Regions from separate parts of the Pseudomonas sp. NPDC096917 genome, predicted to be linked through region 1. Evidence: predicted binding sites of a transcription regulator. Region 1 holds the regulator's gene; the other holds the start of a gene.
The links. The regulator LexA, encoded in region 1, represses DNA repair genes until DNA is damaged. The targets are predictions, from matches to a motif close to CTGTNTNNNNANACAG.
Positions count from the first base shown of each region.

Region 1 (3,414 bases):
CGTTGCACACCAGGCCCATGTCGCAACCGGCCGATAAGGCCGCTTCAATGCGGCTGGCAGCATCGCCCGCCACGTGCGCGCCGGCCATCGACAGGTCATCACTGAAAATGACGCCGTCAAATTGCAGTTCGCCACGCAAAATCTCCTGCAACCAGCGTCGCGAGAACCCGGCTGGCTGGCTATCGACTTGCGGGTAAATCACATGCGCAGGCATCACGGCCGCCAGGTGCTTGCTCAAACGGGCAAATGGCACCAGGTCGTGGGCGCGGATCTGCTCAAGACTGCGTTCATCAGTAGGAATGGCTACATGAGAATCAGCCTCTGCCCACCCGTGCCCAGGAAAATGCTTACCCGTAGCAGCCATACCCGCAGCATTCATCCCGCGAATAAAAGCACCCGCCAACAAAGCCGCTCGCTCAGGATCCCCCTCGAAAGAACGAGTGCCCACCACCGCGCTGCGCTGGTAATCAAGGTCCAGTACCGGGGCAAAGCTTAAATCCAGGCCGACGGCCAACACTTCAGTGGCCATGATCCAGCCGCATTGCTCTGCCAGGTACTCGGCATGGGGGTTATCGGCTATCGCGCGCATGGCCGGAAGACGCACAAAGCCCTGGCGCAGACGCTGCACCCGGCCGCCTTCTTGGTCGACGGCCAACAGCAAATCGGGGCGCACGGCACGAATCGACGCACTCAACTCACGCACCTGCCGCGGATGCTCAATGTTGCGGGCAAAGATGATCAACCCGCCCACCTCAGGCTGGCGCAGCAATTGCCGGTCTTCGGCCGTCAGCCAGGTACCGGCGACGTCCACCATCAAGGAGCCTTGCAGGGCACAACTCATGGAAAATCCTTAAGAGAGAAAGCGCTTATTCCCCGGTTCAACGGTGCAGGCACACGCCTGAACGCCACGCACCAGAGAGGCAGCGGCGAATCAATAGACGGGAATAAGTCAGGGCTGGGCATGGCGGCTAGCTTAGCGGAACAAAGCTGCCGCGCCCACCCGCAGGCGGTCAAACCTTGACGGCGACCGGTGGGGTTTTACTGCGGGGACGAAGCTGGGCGTTGGCCATCACCGAGTCCGTGACACCGGTTTGTGCACGCATACCGGCCGCGAGAAATGGCACCATTAAACGCATCACCTGCTCGATTGAAGTATTAACCCCAAAATCGGTTTCTGCGATGGCACGCAAGGCTTTGATCCCCGACATGCTGAACGCCGCTGCGCCGAGCATAAAGTGCACACGCCAAAACAGCTCAATGGGCGGGATCTGAGGCGCAGCTTCGTTCACCAGCACCATATAACGGCGGAAAACCTTGCCGTACATGTCTTCCAGATAGCGACGCAAGTGCCCTTGGCTCTGGCTGAACGCCAAACCCAGCAAGCGCATGAAAATGGACAGGTCATTACCACTGCGCGGCTGAATCACCAGCGCCTGCTCAACCAGCATTTCCAACAGCTCTTCAAGGCTGGGGCGATTTTCGGGCTTGGATTGACGACGCTCCAGCTCGCGATCAAGGTTGGCGCAAAACGGCCCCAAAAAGCGCGAGAAAACCGCCTGGATCAGCGCTTTTTTTGAACCAAAATGGTAATTGACCGCCGCAAGGTTGACCGAGGCTTTGCTGGTGATCAGCCGTAATGAAGTTTCAGCAAAACCTTTTTCCGCGAACAGCTGCTCAGCAGCATCAAGGATACGTTCAACGGTTTCCGACTGGGCCATGGCTACTCCGCCTGACAAAACATTTAAACAGTTGTTTGAAACATACGTTTCGACTTGTAAAAAGTCAAGGCGGCGTATTCGGTTTGCGACCGGGCGGTCTGGCATTTAACCACAGCCCCCGCCAGCAAGGCTTCGCCTGATAAAAGACGGCTCACTCAACCCGCCATTGACCGTCCAGCGGATGGCTGGAAATGGGTGATTGCCAATAAGCCTTCACTGTATATAATCCCAGTCACTGTATAAAAAGACAGAGCGATCACTATGTTAAAACTGACGCCACGCCAAGCTGAGATCCTGGCCTTCATCAAGCGATGCCTGGATGAAAACGGATACCCGCCCACCCGTGCCGAGATCGCACAGGAACTGGGTTTCAAATCCCCCAACGCCGCTGAAGAGCACCTCAAGGCCCTTGCTCGCAAGGGCGCTATCGAAATGACCCCCGGCGCTTCTCGCGGCATTCGCATCCCCGGCTTTGAGGCCAAGGTTGACGAATCTACCCTACCCATCATCGGCAGAGTCGCTGCAGGCGCCCCGATCCTGGCGCAAGAGCACGTCGAAGAGTCCTGCAACATCAATCCGACCTTCTTCCACCCGCGCGCCGACTATTTGCTGCGGGTACAAGGCATGAGCATGAAGGACGTCGGCATCTTTGATGGCGACCTCCTAGCGGTCCATACCTGCCGCGAAGCCCGAAACGGCCAGATTGTAGTGGCCCGCATTGACGACGAAGTCACTGTAAAGCGCTTCAAGCGTGAAGGCAGCAAGGTCTGGCTGATCGCTGAAAACCCGGATTTCGCGCCCATTGAGGTCAATCTCAAAGAGCAAGAGCTGATTATCGAAGGCCTGAGCGTCGGCGTTATCCGCCGCTAAAAGGAGACGCCATGCAGTTCCCACACACTCCGCTACCAGCACAACTCCCTCTGTTCGAAGTGTTCATGGCGCAACCCAGGCCCTGCGCGATCAAAGAAGTACTCGATGCGCCCTGGAGCGCCGAACCTGAAGTCTTCAGTGAGTTGTCGCTGCGCGGTGCTGCCGGAAACTGCCTGAACCTGCTGGCCCCCATGCTCCGCGAATTGAGCGAGCAACAAGACGACCGATGGCTGACCCTGATAGCACCGCCTGCCAGCCTGACTCAAAGCTGGCTGCGCGATGCCGGGTTGAACCGCGAGCGTATTTTGCTCCTGCTACCCAACGGCAACAAAAGCGCCATGCAACTCACCTGCGAAGCGCTGCGTTTAGGTCGCAGCCATACCGTGGTCAGCTGGATAAACCCGTTGACCGTCGCCGCTCGCCAACAACTGATTGGCGCAGCACGTACCGGACATGGGCAAAGCTTGAATATTCGCCTGGGCTGAATACAGGGCTTGTGCGCAACGCTCAAGCCTGTCGGTGACACGCATTGCTCATTAAGTGCCTAGTGCAGGATGCGCGGCCCTTCGTCTTTTTCAAGCTCGCCTTCGGCCAATCGGCCAGCCATCTGCACACCCACGCTGAGCATGGCTTTGGCCACCTCGACGTGTTGACCTTGAAGAAAAGCCTTGGCGTCTTCAGAGAAGTTGAGCGTCACCAAAGACCCCTCGTCTTCAGCCCGGCGCAACTCGATACGGCCGTCTGGCAATTCGACAATTTCTAGAAAGGACGTTGGCATATCAGTTTGTTCTCCACGAAAGCGCGGGATTATATCAGTCATCCTTTG
Region 1 covers NZ_JBIWEO010000015.1:97,287-100,700, reverse strand. The annotation lists gene nagZ (beta-N-acetylhexosaminidase) at 1-841, opposite strand, end outside; gene ACIQYF_RS18040 (TetR family transcriptional regulator) at 1,011-1,718, opposite strand; gene lexA (transcriptional repressor LexA) at 1,980-2,588, shown strand; gene sulA (SOS-induced cell division inhibitor SulA) at 2,600-3,073, shown strand; gene ACIQYF_RS18025 (hypothetical protein) at 3,133-3,366, opposite strand.

Region 2 (3,414 bases), on a different contig from region 1:
TGGTAGGAATCGTGGTGTTTTTCTCGATCAGAGCAGTCATAACACCGCCCATGGTTTCGATACCCAGTGTCAGCGGGCTCACGTCCAGCAGCAGAACGTCTTTAACATCACCGGCCAATACCGCGCCCTGGATAGCAGCACCCATTGCAACCGCTTCGTCCGGGTTCACGTCTTTACGGGCTTCTTTGCCGAAGAACTCCGTTACCAGCTTCTGTACCAGCGGCATACGAGTCTGACCACCGACCAGGATCACGTCGTTGATCGCGCCAACATCGATACCAGCATCTTTCAGAGCCAGACGGCAAGGCTCGATGGTGCGCTGAACCAGATCTTCAACCAGCGATTCCAGCTTGGCGCGCGAAATTTTCACGTTCAAGTGCTTAGGACCGGTGGCATCTGCAGTGATGTAAGGCAGATTCACGTCAGTCGACTGGCTCGAAGACAGTTCGATTTTGGCTTTTTCAGCGGCTTCTTTCAGACGCTGCATCGCCAGCGGGTCACCTTTAAGGTTCATGCCGCTTTCTTTCTTGAACTCGTCAACCAGGTAGTCGATCAGACGGATATCAAAGTCTTCACCACCCAGGAACGTGTCACCGTTGGTCGCCAGCACTTCAAACTGGTGCTCGCCATCAACTTCAGCAATTTCAATAACCGATACGTCGAAAGTACCGCCACCCAAGTCATAAACAATGACAGTGTGGTCGCCTTTCGCTTTATCCATACCGTAAGCCAGAGCAGCTGCGGTGGGTTCGTTGATGATACGTTTTACGTCCAGACCCGCGATACGGCCGGCGTCTTTGGTCGCCTGACGCTGGCTGTCGTTGAAGTAGGCCGGAACGGTAATCACCGCTTCAGTCACTGGCTCGCCGAGGTAGTCTTCGGCGGTCTTCTTCATTTTCTTCAGAATTTCAGCCGAGATTTGTGGCGGAGCCATTTTCTGGCCGTTCACTTCAACCCATGCGTCGCCGTTATCAGCTTTGGCGATCTTGTAAGGCACCATCTGAATGTCTTTCTGTACAACTTCTTCGTCAAAACGACGACCGATCAGACGCTTCACCGCGTACAAGGTGTTATGCGGATTGGTCACTGCCTGACGCTTGGCCGACTGGCCAACCAGAATTTCACCATCATTGGCGTACGCAACGATCGACGGCGTAGTCCGTGCGCCTTCTGCGTTTTCGATAACTTTTGCTTTACCGTTTTCCAGAACCGAAACACACGAGTTGGTGGTCCCGAGGTCAATACCGATAATTCTGCCCATGTTAACTCTCCCTAAATTTGGATTTTGTTGCCGCAGCAGTGATGACCAACTACGACACTACTTAACGCTTGACTTCTAAATGGGGGCCTTGCGACCGATTTCAAGCCTGCTCATCAATTGATGGCGAAATCGCCGCTGGCGCCTTGCTAACTACGACCATAGCCGGGCGCAGTAAGCGACCATTGAGCTGATAGCCCTTTTGAAACACCTTGAGCACACTGTTGGGCTCCAAGTCTGCGCTTTCCTGCATTGCCATCGCTTGGTGAAGCCCGGCATTGAAGGGTTCGCCGTGAGGATCAATGGCTTCCAACTGATAACGCTTCAGGGTGTCCTGGAACATTTTCAGGGTCAGCTCGATCCCTTCACGCATTGGACGAATGTTCTCGTCATCTGGACTGGACAGCTCAAGGCCGCGCTCCAGGCTGTCGATCACCGGCAACAGATCACCCGCGAACTTCTCCAATGCAAATTTGTGTGCTTTTTCAACATCCTGTTCGGCACGACGGCGAACGTTCTGCAAATCAGCAGCTACACGCAGAGCTTGATCATTAGCAGCAGCCAGCTGCTCTTCGAGCACCTGTACACGGGCTACCAGATCTTCACCTGCAACATCGGCGGCCTGATTAGCCTCTTGGTTCTGCGTATCCATAGTCTGTTCGTCTGCCATAGATTTCTCCTTTCAAACATCGTCCGCGAGCTCGACTCGCGCTTCTGCCAAGGTATATGGGGTCGCAATTTTCAGGTTCAAGAGCCAAAAAACACTAACAGATACCTCCTTGACCCTTAAATGCGCCCCTGCGAACTCAAAACTGCCTAAAAAAGCCTGAAAACAAAGCAAATAGAACTAAGCGCAGGCATTGTCAGCACGAAACAAAACACTGTATAAATAACCAGACATTACGTTTTGGAGCGGCTCCCATGCTGGTGCACCTGTCCGTACACAACTACGCCATCGTTGAACATCTCGATCTTGAACTCGATCGTGGGATGAGTGTAATCACTGGTGAGACTGGCGCCGGTAAATCGATCATGCTGGATGCACTCGGTCTCACCTTGGGTGACCGTGCAGACAGTGGCGTGGTTCGCCCTGGAGCCGACAAAGCCGACATTCTGGCCACCTTCGACCTGCAAGACATTCCCGAGGCCCGGGCCTGGCTTGCCGAACGCGACTTGGAGTGCGAAGGCCCCTGCATACTGCGCCGGGTCATCACCGCCGAAGGCCGTTCACGGGGCTACATCAACGGCACCCCTTGCCCGCAAGGCGACTTGAAAGCATTGGGCGAACTGTTGATCGACATTCACAGCCAGCACGAGCACCAGTCGCTGCTAAAACCCGATACTCACCGCCGACTGCTCGACGAATATGCAGGGGCCTGCGACCTGGCTCGTCAGGTGCAACTGGCCGCACAACGTTGGCGCCAGACCCGCCAAGAGCTTGAGCACCTGTCCAATTCAGGGGACGAACAGCGCGCACGTCATCAGCTACTGAGCTATCAGATCGAAGAGCTCGAAACCTTGTCGCTGGGTGAAAACGAACTGGAGGAACTGGAGCAGGAACACAAAAACCTGACCAACGCCGAAACTTTGCTGACTATTTGCCGCCAGGTCGTCGAGCAGTGCAGCGAAAATGACTCCGGCAATGTCCTCAATGCCCTGACCGTAAGCCTGAATCGCTTGTCGAGCGTCAATAACAACTCCAGCTCATTGAGCGAAGCAACCGACCTGCTGGCCAGTGCTCAGATTCAGGTAGAAGAAGCCGTGGGCGAACTCAATCGCTTCCTCGATCATTTCGATGCGGATCCGAGTCGCCTGCAATACCTCGAAGAACGGCTGGACACGATCTACAGCCTTGCACGCAAACACCGCGTGCAACCTGCCGACGTTGCCGCCCTGCAACAAAACCTGCTCAACGAACTGGAAACTCTCAACGCGAACGATGAAAACATCGAGCGCCTAACCAACGAGCTAGCGTCTTACACCCGCCACTATCAAGAGTGCGCACGCGAACTAAGCAACCTGCGCAGTCATGCTGCGGCCCGCTTGAGCAGTGCAGTGGAAGAAGAAATCCAGCGCCTGGGCATGCCTGGCGGCCGCTTTGTGATCGAGCTGCGCCCACAAAGCAGTAACGACCCAATGCCTCACGGCCTGGAGCA
Region 2 covers NZ_JBIWEO010000031.1:1,025-4,438, reverse strand. The annotation lists gene dnaK (molecular chaperone DnaK) at 1-1,261, opposite strand, end outside; gene grpE (nucleotide exchange factor GrpE) at 1,362-1,928, opposite strand; gene recN (DNA repair protein RecN) at 2,180-3,414, shown strand, end outside.
Region 2: a site for LexA is predicted at 2,140-2,155, ahead of recN (DNA repair protein RecN). Genes of this name have one in related genera too.